Regions from separate parts of the Roseibium algae genome, predicted to be linked through region 1. Evidence: predicted binding sites of a transcription regulator. Region 1 holds the regulator's gene; the other holds the start of a gene.

Region 1 (9,692 bases):
CTCTGCCATGATCTCCGAGCATGCGATTGCGGAAAGCTCCCTTGATCTGGTGATGAGTGACGTCATTCGCGTCGCCGAAGGTCTCGATATAGCGGTCGAGAAAGGGGCGATGACCGCAGGTCAGGCGTCTTCGATCAGAACCGAGCTAACAGATGTTCGGACCCGTCTCGGATCAGTTGGCGTTGCGCTTGGATCGGAAGTTTCTTCGGAGACACTTAAGGCCGCTCAGCGTTACCGTGAAATGTCTTCATTTGGCCATCTTGGCCGAACCGTGCTTGTGCTTGCTGTTGCCTTTGCTGGATTGGCGTTTGGCTATAGTCGCTCACATAAGGATTTCAGAGCACGTAATGTGGTTGAACAGGTGGTTCTCTGGATCCTGATTCTGGCAGCCTCAATCGCGGTCCTGACGACAGTGGGAATTGTGTTCTCACTCATCTTCAATACGATTGAGTTCTTCAAGCTTTATCCAGCTGCGGATTTCTTCTTCGGTCTGACCTGGAGCCCCAGCTTTGGTGGTGGGTCTGAGCTTGGCATTCTTCCACTGATGTGGGCGACGTTCTACATTTCCTTGATTGCCTTGGCGGTTGCCGTGCCAATCGGGCTGTTTGCCGCGATTTACCTGTCAGAATATGCCGGGTCCACGGTGCGCGCTTTTGCCAAGCCAATGCTGGAAGTCCTCGCCGGGATCCCGACGATTGTTTATGGTCTCTTTGCATTGATGACGGTTGGCCCGCTCCTGGTGGATGCTTTCGGTCAGGATGGCGCCTTTGGTGTTAATTGGATGCAAGGTGGAACGGCGGTCATGACTGCTGGCCTTGTGATGGGCATCATGTTGATCCCATTTGTCAGCTCCCTGTCAGACGACATCATCAACGCAGTGCCTCAGGCCATGCGCGACGGGTCTCTCGGTCTTGGGGCGACCCATTCCGAAACCATCAAGCAGGTGATCTTGCCGGCGGCGTTACCGGGGGTGGTTGGTGCGGTTCTCCTGGCAGCTTCACGAGCCATTGGCGAGACCATGATTGTTGTCTTGGGGGCAGGTGCAGCTGCACGGCTCAGCGGAAATCCATTCGAGGCGATGACAACAGTTACCGCAAAGATCGTCAGTCAGCTGACAGGTGATCAGGACTTCGCGTCTCCTGAGGCTCTTGTCGCTTTTGCGCTTGGCATGACGCTCTTTGTCATAACCTTGTGCCTTAACATTTTCGCCCTCTACATCGTGCGCAAGTACCGGGAACAGTACGAATGACCGATACCACCGTAAACTCGAAGGCTGCGGCCCGGGTGAACAAGAAGTCGCTCCTGGAAGTCGATACACTGACGCGACGGCGTAACTCATCCGAAACACGTTTTAAATGCTATGGCATTGTTGCCATCTTGATCGGTCTCTTTTTCTTGGCTGCATTGCTTTTCGCAATCTTCTCGAACGGGACCAGTGCCTTTACCCAGACTTTCATCTCGTTGGATGTGACTTTGGACAAGGCAAAGATCGAAAAGGCTGAAGCATCAATTGTGAAGACGTCCAAATATCGGGCCATGATCGCAGGTTCCCTGCGAGAAAAACTGGAAGAAAAGGGCGTTAAAACAGATATGAAGGACAAGGATCTCTTGAAGATCATGTCCTCAGGTGCCCCAGCTACAGTTCGTGAATTTGTCTTGGCAAATCCGGACAAGATCGGCTCGACAGCTCAATTCAATCTAGTGGCGTCTTCTCGTGTCGATGGCTATATGAAAGGCCGGGTAACGCGCGAAGATCTGGTCAACGACAAGAACCTGAATGCCGTGCATCTCGACATTGTCGACAAGTTGCGGGAAACGGCAACTGTGGTGAAGCGCTTCAATTGGCAATTCATCTTGGGTGCAGATGCATCGGACTCACGTCCTGAACAGGCTGGTATCGGGGTCGCAATGATCGGCTCCTTCTACATGATGCTGGTAGTCTTGCTCTTGGCTCTACCGATTGGCGTCGCAGCCTCCATCTACCTGGAAGAATTTGCTCCCAAAAACCGGATCACTGATCTGATTGAGGTGAACATCTCGAACTTGGCTGCTGTTCCATCCATCGTATTTGGTATTCTGGGTCTTGCGGCGTTCATTCAGTTCGCTCACTTGCCTCAGTCGGCGCCTCTCGTCGGTGGACTGGTCCTCACCTTGATGACACTTCCGACCATCATCATTTCGACGCGTGCATCTCTGAAATCAGTGCCGCCGAGTATTCGAAGTGCGGCGCTTGGAATTGGGGCATCCAAGATGCAGTCGGTCTTCCACCATGTTCTGCCACTTGCAATGCCAGGTATCCTCACAGGGACGATCATTGGACTTGCACAGGCCCTGGGTGAAACAGCTCCACTTCTTCTCATCGGGATGGTTGGCTTTATTGCCTCCGAATTCCCTGATGGGGTTGTGTCTGGATTTTTGTCGCCGAACTCTGCAATGCCTGCCCAGATTTACGAGTGGGCAAAGCGTGCGGATCCGGCTTTCTATGAACGGGCCTGGGGTGGGATCATCATCCTGCTTCTGTTCCTCATGACAATGAATGTTGTCGCGATCATCCTGCGTCGCAGGTTTGAGCGCCGCTGGTAAGGAATGAGCGTCACCATGAGTGAGATGCCTAGAGATATAGAGACCGCCGAGATGACTGAAACGAAAATTTCTGCCAGTAAAGTGCAGGTTTATTACGGTGATACCCACGCAATCAAGGATGTCAGCGTTGACATCGAGGCACGTGCAGTTACGGCGTTTATCGGTCCGTCCGGTTGCGGTAAATCCACGTTCCTGCGTTGCCTGAACCGGATGAACGATACAATTGATATTTGCCGCGTTGAAGGCGACATCAAGATTGATGATGAGGATATTTATGATCCGAAAGTCGATCCGGTGCAGTTGCGCGCCAAGGTTGGAATGGTGTTTCAGAAGCCGAACCCTTTCCCAAAATCAATTTATGACAATGTTGCTTATGGGCCGCGGATCCATGGTCTGACACGCAAAAAGTCTGAGCTCGACGAAGTCGTTGCATCCAGCTTGCAGAAAGCTGGTCTTTGGAACGAAGTGAAAGATCGTCTGGATGGACCGGGAACGGGGCTGTCAGGTGGCCAGCAGCAACGCCTGTGCATTGCGCGTGCCATTGCGGTAAGCCCGGAAGTCATTCTGATGGATGAACCGTGCTCGGCACTTGATCCGATTGCCACTGCAAAGGTGGAAGAGCTGATCGATGAACTGCGGGCGAATTTTACGATTGTTATCGTGACCCATTCGATGCAGCAGGCGGCTCGTGTGTCTCAACAGACAGCTTTCTTCCATATGGGAAATCTGGTTGAAGTGGGCGCGACGCAGGATATTTTCACCAACCCGCAAGACAAGCGCACCCAGGATTACATCACGGGCCGCTTCGGCTGATTTTGTTGACACGGGTATGGAAAGGGAACTGAGATGACCGAACATACGGTATCTGCATATGGCGAAGAACTTACCACTATTGCTGGTCTGATCGCCGAAATGGGTGGCCTGGCCGAGGATATTGTCAGCAACGCGGTTTCTGCTTTGATGAGGCAGGATCTGGAGCTTGCCCAGGAAACCATCTTGAAGGATGCCAGGCTGGATGAGCTTCTGCTTGATATCGAAATGCGCAATGTTCAGGTGATCGCACGACGTCAGCCGATGGGCCAGGACCTTCGTGAGATCATGGCTGCTGGCCGTATTGCAAACGATCTGGAACGGGTCGGCGACATGGCGAAAAATGTTGCCAAGCGTGTGATTGCGATGGATGCAGGTCTTAAGTCCAAAACACTGTCAATCGGTGTTGAGCACATGACAGAGCTGGCTTTGTCTCAGCTCAAAAACGTGCTGGATGCCTATACCCGCCGGAATGCTGAAGAAGCTCGTCTTGTACGGGACCGGGATAGCGAAGTTGATGCGATCTACACCTCGTTGTTCAGGGAGTTGCTGACCTACATGATGGAAGATCCGCGCAATATCACTCAGTGCGCTCATCTTCTGTTTTGCGCGAAGAACATCGAGCGCATCGGCGATCATGCCACCAACATCGCAGAGAATGTTTTCTACATGGTCACAGGTGACCGCCTGACCGAAGATCGTCCACGCATGGACGAAACGGGTGTCATGGACAAAGAAGACGCCTGATATCAGTACGTCAGGCGGGAATGGTTCGGAGTAAACTGGAATGCCTAAGGTACTCATCGTTGAAGACGAGGAGCCGCTCAGCCTGTTGCTGAGATACAATTTGGAAGCAGAAGGCTACACAGTCGATTCCTGCATGCGCGGAGACGACGCTGAAGTTCGTCTCCGTGAAAGTGTACCTGACTTGTTGCTACTTGATTGGATGCTGCCGGGCATTTCCGGCATTGAGCTATGTCGGCGCCTGAGAATGCGCGAAGAGACTGAACGCTTGCCGGTGATCATGCTGACTGCTCGCGGCGAGGAAGCCGAGCGTATTCGTGGCTTGTCTACGGGGGCAGATGACTATGTGGTCAAGCCATTCTCCGTGCCGGAACTGATGGCGCGGGTCCGGGCCATCTTGCGCCGGGCAAATCCTGAAGTTGTATCTTCGATGCTGCGTTCTGGTGATATTGAGCTGGATCGGGAAACTCACCGTGTGCGGCGCAGCACCAAGGAAATCCATCTGGGGCCAACGGAGTTTCGGCTTCTGGAATTCCTAATGACGTCGCCTGGGCGCGTGTTCTCTCGTGAACAGCTTCTTGATGGGGTCTGGGGCCACGATGTCTATGTGGATGAACGGACCGTTGATGTTCATGTCGGGCGTTTGCGCAAGGCGTTGAACCGTGGCAAGGCGAAAGACCCAATCCGCACTGTGCGCGGTGCTGGTTATGCCTTCAACGATCAGTTCGCCCTTGCCTGAGGCCTGAACCTCAGTATCTTGCTATTGCCAAATAAAAAGCCCGCCGAATTCGGCGGGCTTTTTTAATCTCTGATCGCCTTAAAACTGCAAAGCTCTAGGAAGCGCGTGCAGCAGCAATTGGGGCGGAAACAGCCAACGGCTTATTGTTATTATTGCGTCGCCGATCACTCACAGGTTGATAAGCAATTTTGCAATGATGGGCGCAATAAGGAACGTTTGCATCTGAAACCCGACCGCAGAAATAGAAATCGTCGGTGCTCGGATCTCCGATTGGCCATTTGCAAGTCCGTTCTGTCAACGACAGTATCGTTGCACGTTCTGACATCGGTACCAGCTCAGCAATAAGCTCGATTTCCGGCTCTGGCTTTGCAACAGGAGCAGGTGCACTTTCCATCTTCAAGGCAGTTGCACCCTGAGACTGTGGTTGCGGTGTACCTGTTCTTCCTGGTGATGCAGGTGCAGCCGAGCCCGCGCGTGGCCGACGCGGCTTGGATGCAGGCGATGGTGCCTTTGCACGGCCCGAAAGCCCAAGGCGATGAACTTTTCCGATAACTGCATTGCGTGTCACGCCGCCGAGTTCGCCCGCAATCTGACTTGCGCTATGGCCTTCGGCCCAGAGCTTTGACAAAAGCTCCACGCGTTCATTCGTCCAACTCATTTTGCCGCACCCCGTATGTTCAGTGGCGAAAAACCACGAAGCATTAACCAAGTGTTAAGGCACACTCATGCGTGCCAGTAGTGGCATATTTAGTGCCATAAAGTGATTTGCTACACGACATGTCGTGCTTTACTCATCGGACATTACAATATCGGTGAAAGTTGAGGCAAGGTTTCGGGGGGATTCAGATGGGGATGAACCAGCTTTTCCCCAGAATAGCCAATTTGCCTATGTGCGAATGCAATTGGCTGAAACCTGCCAATTGCATTGACAGCGAGCCGGGGAACAGGTGTATAAGCTTTTATGACATGCGCGTGCCGCCTTTTCCGGGCGGCATGTTTCGTTTTAGGGCCTTTATTGGTCAGGTTCCGGAATAAACAGCGCATGGCATAAAGGTTTTTCTCTCCACGGGAGTTTAAGGAAATGTCGGCGTCTGCGCTGTTTGGAACTTACGCAAGATCGGGCCTGGAATTCGATCATGGTGAAGGTGTCTGGCTGGTAGCGAGTGATGGCCGACGATTTCTGGACTGCGGATCCGGGATTGCCGTCAACGCGCTTGGGCATAGTCATCCGCATCTGGTCGAGGCGCTGAAGGCTCAGGCTGAAAAGCTTTGGCACACGTCCAATCTGCACAGTCCTCCGGGGGGAAACCGTCTCGGAAGTCGCCTGGCTGAGGCAACGTTTGCGGATCGTGTGTTCTTTACAAACTCTGGGGCTGAGGCGATGGAAGCTGCGATCAAAACCGCGCGCCGCTATCAGTATGACAAGGGACACCCTGATCGATATCACATCGTGACCTTTGAAGGTGCTTTCCATGGGCGGACCATCGCGACAATCGCAGCTGGTGGTCAGGCAAAGTATATGGAGGGTTTTGGCCCAAAGGCTCCTGGTTTTGACCAGGTTCCAGCTGGTGATCTGGAGGCCTTAAAAGAGATCGTTGGTCCGCAAACAGCAGCCATTGCAATTGAACCAATCCAAGGTGAAGGCGGCATCCGCGAGATCCCAACTGAGTTTTTACGTCAGCTTCGTAAGCTCTGCGACGATGAAGGCATCTTGCTGATCTTTGACGAAATCCAAACGGGTGTTGGTCGGACAGGTAAGTTGTTTGCGCATGAATGGTCCGGTGTGATGCCGGACATCATGGCGGTTGCCAAGGGCATCGGCGGCGGTTTCCCAATGGGTGCGTGTCTCGCAACGGAAGAGGCCTCGTCGGGCATGGTGCCTGGAACGCACGGCACGACCTTCGGCGGTAATCCTCTTGCGATGGCTGTCGGCAATGCAGTGCTTGATGTGATCCTGGCCGATGAATTCCTGGATACGGTGAAGTCGAAGGGTCTCAACTTCAAGCAGAAGCTGGCCGGTCTCGTCGATGGGCATCCTGATGTCCTGGAGGAAGTGCGCGGTTCTGGTTTGATGCTCGGTCTGAAGTGCGTTGTACCCGCTGGAGATTTCGTCGCAATGGCACGCGAACAAGGGCTTCTGGCGATCCCCGCTGGCGATAATGTGGTGCGGATCATGCCTCCGCTGACGATCTCGGATGAAGAGATTGCAGAGGCTGTTAAGCGGCTCGAGGCCGCTGCCACGTCACTTGAACAAACATTGAAACTTGAAGGGGCGGCAGAATGACCAGCACCGGTATGTCGCGGAATTTTCTGGATCTGACCGAATTTGGCGGAGACGAACTGCGCCACATTCTAGACGTCAGCAAGCGTCTTAAAAAAGACCGCAATGGTATTCGTCGGGGCGAGGGGCCTTTGGCGGGTAAAGTCCTGGCGATGATTTTTGAGCAGCCATCGACCCGTACACGTATTTCCTTTGACGTTGGCATGCGCGAGCTTGGCGGCGAAACCTTGATGCTCACGGGTGCAGAAATGCAGCTCGGGCGGGGCGAGACAATCGCGGACACAGCCAAGGTTCTGTCGCGATTTGTTGATGCGGTTATGATCCGGATCCTGAGTCATGACGATCTGACAGAACTTGCGGCCAATGCGACCATTCCTGTTATCAATGGTTTGACCAAAGTGTCTCATCCTTGTCAGATCATGGCAGATCTTTTGACGTTTGAAGAGCATCGTGGCTCAATCAAAGGCAAGTCGATTGCCTGGAGCGGCGACAGCAACAATGTGCTGGCGTCCTGGGTGCATGCGGCTCCGCGCCTCGACTTTGAACTGCGCATTGCAACACCTTCGGAATTGGCCCCGCCAACCGATCTGATTGAGAAGGCGCGCGCAGAAGGGGCGTCGATCGTTGTGACTGACGATCCATTTGAAGCGGTCAAAGGCACCGATTGTGTGGTGACAGATTGTTGGGTTTCCATGGGCGACGACGATGACACAACGCGGCACAATCTGCTTGGTGCCTATCAGGTCAACCAGCGTTTGATGTCGGAAGCCAATGACAAGGCACTCTTCATGCATTGTTTGCCCGCGCACCGCGGCGAAGAAGTGAGCACTGAAGTTATGGATGGTCCGAACTCAGTGGTTTTTGACGGCGCAGAAAATCGTCTACACGCACAAAAGGGCATTCTTGCCTGGTGTTTTGACGCTGTGTGAAAGGCGTAAGAACTTGGCATTAGATCTTGAGGAATTCGGCGTAACCCCTGCCGGGCAGGATGCGGTGCGCCCGTTTGCTGTCGAAGGGCTGGATGTTCGTGGCCGCGCGGTGACGCTTGGACCCGTCGTCGACGCCATTTTGGAACGTCATGGATATCCTGAGCCGGTCTCACGCCTTCTTGCAGAAGCGATTGTTCTGACAAGTCTGCTCGGCACCTCCCTGAAGTTTGAAGGCAGGTTTACCCTGCAGACACAGACGGATGGTCCGGTGTCGATGCTTGTGGTTGATTTCGTTTCGCCAGATGCAATTCGCGCTTATGCAAGCTTTGATGAGGCCAAGGTTGATGTCTTGGTCGAAGCCGGGCATGCCCGTCCCGAAGAGCTTCTTGGCCGGGGGCATCTGGCCATGACGATTGATCAGGGCAAGCACATGCAGCGCTACCAGGGGCTGGTTGAACTTGACGGCATATCGCTTGAAGAGGTGGCGCGGCGCTATTTTGCCAGATCCGAGCAGATCCCGACTGAAGTTCGCCTCGCTGTTGGCGAGCTTTTCACTCGCACTGACGGCAGTGCCCCAAACCACCGTTGGACGGCAGGCGGCATCATGGTGCAGTTTCTGCCAGAGGCCCCTGAGCGTATGCGACAGGCTGATCTTGACCCTGGTGATGCGCCCAAGGGCGCTAGGCCCCATGAGTTTGATATTGACGATGCATGGGTTGAAGCCCGTGCACTTGTCGAAACAGTCAAGGATGTGGAGCTTACGGATCCTGAAATTACCGTCGAGCAGCTTTTGTTCCGCTTGTTCCATGAACGTGGCGTGAGGCTCTTTGATCCTCAAGGGATCTCTGACAAATGTCGTTGCTCCCGGGATCGGGTTGCTGGGATTATGTCGAACTTCAGCGCGGAAGAAGTCGAGCAGATGAAGGTCGACGACAAGATTGTCGTGAAATGCGAGTTTTGCAGCGCAATCTACGAATTCGACGCGACTTGAGGTGCCGCATCTTGGGTAAGCTTTTGTTTCCATGTGTATCTAGGCTTCATCTTGCGACGGTTCGTTACAAATACCTACTTGCCAACGGCGCATAACCGTTGAATATCAGACTATGGTATATTGTGCGGTGCAAGGTGAGCCAGCAGGCTCCGTGAACCGTAGATGATACGTGTTTGATTTGAGGGAACTCTATGTTGCAGTCCGTTGAACCTACCGACAGCGAGAACAAGGCGCCCGTGGATTATGGAGAGCTGCCTGCTCAAAAAACTGCTGTTGGTCGCGCCAGATTGGTGGCAAAGGCAATTCTTCAGGCTGTTCTGGCTCTCGTTGTGCTGTTTGTGGCCTTCAAGGGTATGGATTATTTGGTAAATACAAAGCCAGAGGTCCCCAAGCGCCCAATTACCGAGAAGTCTTACGCGGTTGAAACTGAGGCTGTGGCGCAGAAGGACTATACGCCGCTTATCAATGTTTACGGTGAGGTCACAGCTGGCCGCCAAGTGGACTTGCGTTCACTCGTTGCCGGAGAAGTTGTCTCCGTAAGTGATCAGCTCAAGGCAGGTGGGATTGTCTCAAAGGGAGACGTGCTCGTCTCCATTGATCGGTTTGAATATGAAG
Region 2 (9,692 bases), on a different contig from region 1:
AGGGTGGAGTTAGCCATGGTCAGCCGTGTCACAACGGTCGCTTTTCAAGGCATTGAAGCATTGCCTGTCGACGTCCAGGTGCAAGTCGGTCCGGGGATGGTTGCCTTCACAGTGGTTGGCCTGCCGGACAAGGCGGTTGGCGAAAGTCGCGAACGTGTCCGCGCCGCATTGCATGCCTCAGGCCTGGCGTTGCCAGCCAAGCGCGTCACCGTCAATCTCGCACCCGCAGATCTGCCCAAGGAAGGATCCCACTACGACCTTCCAATCGCCCTCGGGGTCATGGCAGCGATTGGCGCCATTCCTGCTGACATGCTCGCAGGCTATGCGGTACTCGGGGAATTGGGGCTTGATGGTATGTTGGCTCCAGTTGCGGGTGTCCTTCCTGCAGCTATGGGGGCCAATGCACTGGGCAAAGGCTTAATCTGTCCCGCCGCCAGCGGTGCGGAAGCAGCATGGGCGGACGCAGACATGGACATTTTGGCTCCCGTCTCCCTGATCCAGCTCGCCAATCATTTTAAAGGCACACAGGTTCTGTCTCGCCCAGCGCCAAGACTTCAAAATGCTCCCAATTCCCTGCCGGATCTCAGCGAAGTCAAGGGACAAGAGACCGCCAAACGCGCGCTAGAGATCTCGGCAGCTGGCGGGCATAACCTCCTCATGTGCGGCCCTCCAGGGGCGGGGAAGTCCATGCTGGCAAGCCGACTGCCGTCGATCCTCCCGCCCTTGCGCCCGCGCGAACTGCTGGAAGTCTCGATGATTGCCTCACTGGCAGGAGAGTTGGCCGACGGCCGACTGACAGATCGCCGTCCGTTTCGCGCGCCGCATCATTCTGCCTCCATGGCAGCTCTCGTCGGCGGCGGCATAAAAGCAAAGCCGGGAGAAGTCTCGCTGGCGCACAACGGCGTGCTGTTCCTTGACGAACTTCCCGAATTCAATCCCCAGGTGCTGGATAGTCTGCGCCAGCCACTGGAGAGCGGCCAAGCTGTGATCGCCCGCGCAAACCACCGGGTGTCTTATCCGGCCAGGATCCAGCTGATTGCGGCCATGAACCCGTGTCGCTGTGGATATGCAGGCGAACCCGGACATCAATGCAAGCGCGGCGCAAGGTGTGCGACAGATTATCAAGCCCGTGTCTCGGGACCGCTTCTGGATCGGATTGATCTGAGAATTGATGTGCCTGCGGTCACCGCCGCCGACCTGATCACGCCGGGAACCTCGGAAAGCTCAGCGATCGTGGCTGAACGTGTGAGCAAAGCACGTGATATTCAGCGGGAGCGATTTGTTGAATGCGGGATAAACGCACTGACCAACGCGGAAGCCCCCGCCTCGGTGATTGAGACAATTGCTGCCCCTGATGCCGCTGGACTGCAGTTTCTACACGAGGCTGCCCACAGTCTGGCATTGAGCGCCCGTGGCTATCATCGGGTCATGAAGCTCGCGCGGACCCTGGCTGATCTCGACGGGCTAAGCACAGTCGGACGGGTCCACCTTGCCGAGGCTCTGAGTTATCGCGGTCAGGACCTGTCACGACAGGCTGCCTGATGTTTGCCCGACCTTGAATATTGCAAACCAATCCTCAAAAGAAACGGTTTCTCAAAGCTTATCAAACATAGTGGTGCCAAATCGTGACGTAGTAGAGAGTATCGGTCTTGGGCAGCCAGAACACAAAACACGGCGACGTATCGCATAAGGCATCTCAGACACCGTCTGAAGAGCTGGCGCAAAAGAGACCGTCTTTGAAAACGCTGGTCTGGCCGACCGGACCAACAACAACCAAAGTCCCGAACCAGGATAACCTGGAAGAAGGCCCTGTACTCCGGCCACTTGATTTGAAAACCCCTTCAAAACCGCTGCTGATACTCTCCACCGTTGGTGCAGCTGGCGGCGCTTTGGCAGCATTTCTTCTTGTTAGCTCCCCATCAACCCAACTGCTGGCGATCGGGCTGGCTTTCTTTGCCGGAGCAATGGCAGTCTGGCGCCTTGTTGCGGACGACCAAAAACGGGCTGCTGAGGCTCTCGAGCACAGCCAGGCCAGAGTGAAACGGCTGGCGGGCCGATGTGAAGAACTCGAAGACAGTGCATGGGAGCTTCGCGAAAGCGACGAGCGCCATGCCAATATTCTCCACACACTCGGCGACATCGTCATTCGGCGCGACACATCAAGTACCGTGGTTTATGCGAATACCGCAGCTTTGGAGGCATTTGGATCACAAACCAATGTACTCACCGGATTTCCATTAACCTTGCCACGCGCAACACAGGCTACGCCAACTCACAAAAAGGATGGCATAGACTCAGATGACGGCTTCGGAGATCTGCTCTTGCAGACAAACCGGGGACCACGATGGTTTTCGCGCATTGACATCAGCGTGCGCGAAATCGCATCGGATCAGCCATTGATCCAGACCGTTTTGCGTGATGTGACCGACCGCAGGATGGTTGAGGATGAATTGTTGGCCGCCCGACATTCGGCAGAAAGTTCAAATGAAGCCAAATCACGCTTTCTCGCTACCGTCAGCCATGAAATCCGCACACCGCTGAACGGCATCCTGGGGATGGGCGCACTATTGCGCGATACAAGGGTAACCAAGGAACAAACCGCCTATATTGAAGCCTTGGAGACCTCTGGCGAGACGTTGCTTCTTTTGATCGACGAAGTGCTGGATTTCTCAAAAGTGGAAGCTGGAAAGCTTGAGATCCAGGCCGAATTGACGCCTCTGGCGGCGCTGGCAGAAAACGTCGTCGAACTTCTCGCTCCCAAAGCCCACGTAAAAGGATTGGAAATCGGGACACGGATCGACCCGGCCCTGCCAGATCAGGTCACTGTAGATGCAGCCAGGGTTCGGCAAATCCTCTTCAACCTAGCGGGCAACGGGGTGAAATTCACAGACTTTGGCGGTGTTTCCATTGAGATCGATGGACGCGCGAACCCGGAAGGCGGCTGTTTCCTGGACATCAGCGTTCGCGACACCGGGATTGGATTTGAAAAGGCCCAGGCAGATCGTCTGTTCATGGAATTCGAGCAGATTGATCATGGACCCGCCCGAAAATTCGGCGGTACCGGCCTAGGCCTCGCCATCGCCCAACGACTGGCCGGTCTTATGGGGGGGGCGATCTCTGCGGAGCAGGATGAAACCTCAGGTGCCGTTTTCAAACTGGCTCTGCCCGTGCCCGAGGCTCTGAAGCAGCTCTCTGAAATCCCGGCACCCGAAGTTCAAGCAAAAACGATTGCGATCATCAGCAGCGGCCAAGTCGAAGTCCCCTTACTTGCCGGCCGTCTGCGCGCAGAGGGCCTTAACGTCAAGCTGGCCGTACCTGGTGCTGACGAAATGCAAGACCTTCTTACGTCTGCCGATCTTGTGATCGTCCAAAATGCGTCCCTTCCGGATAGTGGAGGATGGCTCGCTTCTGCACGCCTGGCAGGATGCCAAGCTCCTGCAATTGTTCTGGTTTCGCCACCTGAACGCGATCGCCTCGCGCGCCTTCGAGAAGCCGGTTACGCCGCCTACCTCATTCGCCCGGTTCGTATGGAAAGCCTCTCGCAAGCCATCACCGGGCTGTTGCAAGACGATACAGATAATAATTTTTGGGACGTCAATAGTGACGCTCTGCCAATTGGAAAATCGCGGAAAGCCGATTTGGCTCCAGCACGCCCCCTTCGGCTGCTTGTTGCTGAGGATAACGACATCAACAGGCTTCTCAGTGAGGCTCTTCTGCGAAAACTTGGACATGAACCTGTCATGGTCATTGATGGGGAAAAAGCCGTCGAAGCCGCAGCAGATACAAGATTCGATGCCATCCTTATGGACCTGCATATGCCCGGTCTCGATGGCATCGGTGCCATTCACCAAATCCGGGCACATGAGACGGCAGAGGGCCACTCACATGTCCCCATTCTCATGGTGACCGCCGATGTCATGCAGGATGCGCGAGACAAGGCTGCCGCTGCTGGGGCAGCGGGTTATCTCACCAAGCCACTGTCAGCAGATGCGATCCGGGACGCATTGGCTGCTATGAGCAATGCAGACGGTCAGACCAAAATGGATGCAAACTAGGCTTTCGTCGATCCCCGTTGAAACCTGACGTCGTCTTGAAATTTCCCCGGCAAGCCCTTGCCAAGCTCACCAACGTCTATCTTTTGCCAGCTTAACATGCCATTCAACTGAAAAACCTGAGCATTTGGTCACCGTCATTGATTTGTCGGAAAACTATGGTCTACAGCAGAATTACAGATGTATCTTGCATTTACTTGGTCGTTTACCGGCAAAGGTAAAATGTAAAATAGAACAATCCGTTCGGCGAGAAAACGAATGCCAGACACCGAAAAACAAAATAGAGGCCGAACATCCATGATGCGGTCAGGCATGTTTTCACCACGGAAACTCGTACAAAAATTCACGCCAAACGGACGCCCGCTGCCACACTGGATGCCACTTACCGCAAAAGCCAACATGGCAAGCGAATTGGCAAACCCCAGACCGGAAAGCCTGGGGCGTATTGGCCCCCTTGAGGTCCGTCTGGCACGCAATGCAAAGGAAGTAAAAAAAGCCCAACGTCTGCGATATCAGGTTTTTTACGAAGAAATGTCTGCCGTTGCCGATGCCGTCACCCAGGCTACTCGCCGTGACGCAGATCCGTTTGACGCTTTCTGCGACCATCTTCTGGTGATCGATCATTCCTCCATGAAGCGGAACAAGCTTGGCCGATTGAAGCCGGAAATCGTCGGCACCTATCGACTCCTGCGGCAGGATGTTGCCAACAGCCAAGGCGGTTTCTATACCGCCAGCGAATTCGACATCCAGACTCTTTTGGATGCCAATCCAGACAAGAATTTTCTGGAGCTCGGCAGGTCTTGCGTTTTGAAACCTTATCGCAACAAGAAGACGGTCGAACTCCTGTGGCACGGAATCTGGGCCTATGTGCTTCAACACGGCATTGATGTCATGATCGGCTGCGCCTCAATCGAAGGCACCAATCCTGATACAATCGCAGATCAGCTTTCCTTTCTGCACCATAACGCCAGAGCGCCAAAAGACTGGCGGGTTCGTGCTTTATCGGAACGCTATGTGGAGATGAACAGGCAGAGCACTGACGAGTTCAAACCCAAGGAATCTCTTAGAGCACTGCCGCCTCTGGTCAAAGGCTACCTGCGACTAGGCGCCTACATTGGGGATGGCGCAGTGGTTGATCACCAATTCGGGACGACTGACGTATTGATCATCATGCCCGTGTCAGAGCTGAATTCACGTTATGTGAATTATTATGGTGCCGACGCCAGCCGTTATGCGAGCTGAAGCGGCCCATAAGCGTCCGTATCAATCACCTGGCTGTGGACCATCGTATCCTTCAACGATAATGACATCTCCCTCTGACGCCGTTTCGCGCAGAGCCTTCGCCTTGGAATACTCTGGCGATTTATAGCAGGCCATGGCCGTGGCATAGTCCGGAAACTCGATGACGACATTTCGTGACCGAGCCTCACCTTCCATGGTCTCAAACTTCCCGGCGCGGACCAGAAATTTTCCTTTATACTTTGAAAATGCCTCTGCATTTGCAGCTACATAGCTTTTGTAACCTTCCAAATCGTCGACATCGACACGAGCAACCCAATAAGCCTTGGTCATTTTTTCTCCATTTCCATGCATCTGACTAACCGGTTTTCAAGTCGGTCAACAAGTCCTGAATACACTGCCCGGAACGGGCTTGCCTTAACGCAGTCTTAAATTGACCCCAGCTATTGTCTACATCAGCTCTGGCGGCGATATATCCGTCGCTTTTCATGGGAAAATATAACAGATGGCGCGCAGGCAGCGGATCGAGCCAAAGTTTGAAAATGAAGCACCGCCGTCTTCTCTCGACTTGCGCGTGACCCAGCGTGACAGATCGTCCAAGCCCGCCGCCAAAAAGCCCCGAAAAAAAACATCAAAGCCTTCGCCGAAAGCTGCAGCAAAAACCCAGTCCCGCCGACAGCCCCCACGCTCTGGCAAAGGCCGGGGAGGCGGAACCCGTAAAGGCGGGAGAAAATCAACGAACAGAGCACAGGCCTGGCCAATCAGATTGTTAAAACGCGCCCTTTACTGGGGCTGCGTTCTGGGTATCTGGGGCGGAATTTTCGTTGTCGGTATCCTTGGCTATTACGCCGCCTATTTGCCACCCACATCAGAGTGGCAGGTGCCGCAAAGGCCGCCAAACGTCAAAATCGTATCAGCTGACGGCTCATTGCTGGCCAACCGTGGCGACACAGGCGGCGAGGCCGTGCGACTAGAGCAATTGCCGTCTTATCTTCCCAATGCGGTTATTGCCATTGAAGATCGGCGCTTCCGATCTCATTTTGGGCTGGATCCTATAGGCCTGGTTCGGGCAGTTTACATCAACCTGACCGCAGGAACCCTGAGGCAGGGCGGATCCACGCTGACCCAACAGCTGGCGAAAAACCTGTTTCTTGAGCCGGACCGAACATTAAAGCGGAAAATGCAGGAACTCGTCCTGTCCCTTTGGCTGGAAGCAAAATTCTCCAAGGATGACATCCTGGAAATGTATCTGAACCGGGTCTATCTCGGATCAGGTGCTTATGGTGTGGATGCTGCGGCCAGACGCTATTTCGGAAAATCAGCGCGCCTTGTCACAGTGGCTGAAGCTGCAACACTGGCCGGGCTCTTGAAAGCTCCGTCGCGCTACTCACCAGCCAACAATCCGGATCTTGCCAAAGCACGTGCGCAACTGGTGCTGGCTGCCATGCATGACGAAAATTACATCACAGCCGAGGAAGCCAAAACCGCGCTGGCATCGCCTGCAACAGCGGTGCGCCGGCACACAACAGCAAGCTCAAACTACGTTGCAGACTGGGTCATGGACGTTCTTCCCCATTACGTCGGATCTCTCGATAGAGATATCATCGTCGACACCACCATTGATACGTCCCTTCAGCGCGCAGCAGAAAGCGCTCTGAAGACAGCACTTGCCGACAATCGGACGAAACTGGGTGTCAGCCAGGGTGCAATTGTTACGCTAGACACCGCCGGAGCCGTCAAAGCACTGGTCGGCGGTGCTGATTATTCCAAGAGCCAGTTCAATCGGGCCGTCTATGCCAAACGTCAACCCGGCTCAGCGTTCAAGCCCTTCGTCTATCTGACCGCTCTGGAAAAGGGCATGACACCAGACACGATCCGGCAAGATGCGCCGATCACCATCAAAGGCTGGTCGCCACAGAACTATTCGAAGCAGCACTACGGAAACGTCAGCCTGACCAGAGCGCTGAGCCTTTCGCTCAACACGGTCGCTGCGCGACTGGCTTATGAAGTTGGGCCAAGCGCAATTATTAAAACCGCAAAAAAGATGGGCATCTCATCGGAATTGAAGCCAAACCTCTCCATTGCACTTGGGACATCTGAAGTCACTCCACTGGAGATCGCGTCAGCATACGTACCCTTTTCCAACGGCGGTTACGGTGTTCTCCCGCATGTGATTCGCAGAATCAAAACCGTCGACGGAAAACTGTTGTTCTCCCGAAAAGGGGACGGTCGAGGGCGTGTGATTTCCCGCCAGAATGTCGGTGAAATGAACCGAATGATGACTGAAACACTGCTCACCGGAACCGGTAAAAAGGCCCAATTGACCCAAAACCGTCCGGCTGGTGGCAAGACCGGTACAAGTCAGGATTTCCGGGATGCATGGTTCATCGGCTATACTGGAAATCTGACAACAGCGGTCTGGCTCGGCAACGACAATAATTCACCAACGAAGAAAGCTACCGGCGGATCTCTGCCAGCCGTGATCTGGAAAGAGACCATGGAAGCGGCCCATAAGAACATGGCGGTTGTGAATCTTCCCGGCGTTTCCAATTACGGGCTACAAACCGTCACGCCAAGTGCCAAGGCTCCCACGCCACGTTCCAACGTCGGATCGGGTGGGGATATCATCCGCCCACCGGCCGGCGAGGGAACCGGCGGACCGATTAACCTGCTGAAAAACCTATTTGGCGGTTAACTGGTGCTGCTACTGTCACCTTATCCATAGCCATGCAGGCGGGCACCGTTCTCCTTAAGCCACTTGCGCGCTTCATTCGTATTGGGTGCCAACTCTTCGCACACCCGCCAAAAACGGCGAGAGTGGTTCATTTCGCGCAAGTGAGCCACTTCATGGGCTGCGACGTAGTTGAGAATATCTGGCGGGGCCAGGATCAAGCGCCATGAGAATGACAACCTGCGATTTAACGCGCAGGAGCCCCACCGGCTTTTCGTGTCGCGAATGGAAATAGCAGCGATTTCTTCTTCAAGTCTCGCCGCATAGAAATGCGATGCCCTCGTGAGGTCGACTTTGGCTTGGTTTTTCAACCAGGCCGTCAGCTTGCGCGGAATATGCCCCTCTGCCCCTGGCACCAGAATCTCAGGTTGGTCGCCACCTCGAACATCCACGAGGCCGCGAAGTTTTCCCGTTGCAACGATGAGATGATCCTCACCGCGCAAAGGTATGACATCCCCGGGGCGCAAAGCGACATGATCCGGGCGCTTGTCCAACCGCTCCAGCAACCAGTCGACATGCTGTCGGGCAAAGCGTTCAGCCCGGGCAAGATCACCACCTCCGGGGATGGTCAGCACAGGGCCGGAATAGTCTGCTGGCAAACGTAATAGGTAACGCTTTGCACGCGGGTCCGCCCTCAGGCGAATACGGAGGGGAGCGCCGTCTCCATCAATCTCAATGTGGTCTGGAAGCACCGACTTTCGGCGCGGGCGCAGTAACATAAGCTTCATTCGCCAGTTTCGAATCAGGGTAAAGGCAGTCTACTTGCTGGCCTTAAACGACGAAAGCGGCGCATTAGGTGCGCCGCTCTCCGTCACATATGCAGTTCGCAGAAGTCGCCTTCCGATCACAATGTGTTCGGTACTCCATGGTTTTTTGCATTCATGAAGCGATCAAACTCTTCCTGATCTTTCGCTTTGCGCAAATCACGAAGATAATCGTCGAAGTCACTGCGCATACGATCAAGCCTATCACGCTCTTCTTCAAGGCGTTTCAGCTCCTTCTCCCGGTAATCGTCAAAAGCGACATTGCCGGTGCGAGCGTAAGCAGTTCCCGTAGTCATGTTGTCCATTGCTCCCTTGATAGAACTAGAGCGCCATTGAGCGCGCGCATCCTGTGCCATGTCCTGAAAACGATCACCCCACAAAATATATGCGAGCATGGCGAGACCCAGAGGCCAAAATGCCATGAAGCCAAGGACCATGAGACCGATAGTCACCGGGGTCCATGCAGGTTTAATCTTACAACTTGCTGTCGTCATTGTTTCACCCATGATTGACATCCACAATAGATCAGGTGGGGGGTGCAATTCGGCAATTCAAGCAAAAACGGCAAAAATTAGGCGCAAGGAAGTGTCTAACTAGCTTAGTCAAAAGAAAAGGGACCACTACTGAAATGCATGGCCCCTCGACTTCAAATAATTGTTTTATAAGCAGGAATAACCTTTAACTTACAGCCTCTGACAACTTCTGAGCCTGTTCAATCCAGCCATTGCGCAAAAGACGTCCACGGAGGTTGAGCTTGTCATCCAATTCCTGAATTTGCTCAGCTGTCAGGCTCGCAATCTGCCAAAAATGGAAAATCCCGGCTTCATTCAAGGTCGCCTCCAGTTTAGGGCCCACGCCATTGATCGCCTTAAGATCATCAGAAACCCCACGTGGGCTGGACAGCAG

What was found. Region 1 encodes PhoB, which activates phosphate uptake and scavenging genes when phosphate is short. Its sites were predicted from a motif close to TGTCATNNANCTGTCAT; they were not measured.
Positions count from the first base shown of each region.
Region 2: the regulator PhoB is predicted to act here: its motif matches at 4,188-4,204, upstream of olsB (l-ornithine N(alpha)-acyltransferase).

Region 1 covers NZ_JBAKIA010000002.1:227,159-236,850, reverse strand. Annotated here, with positions in the region: gene pstC (phosphate ABC transporter permease subunit PstC) at 1-1,249, shown strand, start outside; gene pstA (phosphate ABC transporter permease PstA) at 1,246-2,583, shown strand; gene pstB (phosphate ABC transporter ATP-binding protein PstB) at 2,608-3,396, shown strand; gene phoU (phosphate signaling complex protein PhoU) at 3,430-4,140, shown strand; gene phoB (phosphate regulon transcriptional regulator PhoB) at 4,181-4,876, shown strand; gene V6575_RS04730 (GcrA family cell cycle regulator) at 4,971-5,534, opposite strand; gene V6575_RS04725 (aspartate aminotransferase family protein) at 5,958-7,160, shown strand; gene argF (ornithine carbamoyltransferase) at 7,157-8,086, shown strand; gene V6575_RS04715 (Hsp33 family molecular chaperone) at 8,100-9,077, shown strand; gene V6575_RS04710 (efflux RND transporter periplasmic adaptor subunit) at 9,269-9,692, shown strand, end outside.
Region 2 covers NZ_JBAKIA010000007.1:156,922-166,613, reverse strand. Annotated here, with positions in the region: gene V6575_RS12975 (YifB family Mg chelatase-like AAA ATPase) at 16-1,542, shown strand; gene V6575_RS12970 (response regulator) at 1,650-4,055, shown strand; gene olsB (l-ornithine N(alpha)-acyltransferase) at 4,428-5,294, shown strand; gene V6575_RS12960 (DUF1330 domain-containing protein) at 5,316-5,624, opposite strand; gene V6575_RS12955 (transglycosylase domain-containing protein) at 5,797-7,986, shown strand; gene V6575_RS12950 (M48 family metallopeptidase) at 8,007-8,750, opposite strand; gene V6575_RS12945 (DUF2852 domain-containing protein) at 8,867-9,292, opposite strand; gene phaZ (polyhydroxyalkanoate depolymerase) at 9,465-9,692, opposite strand, start outside.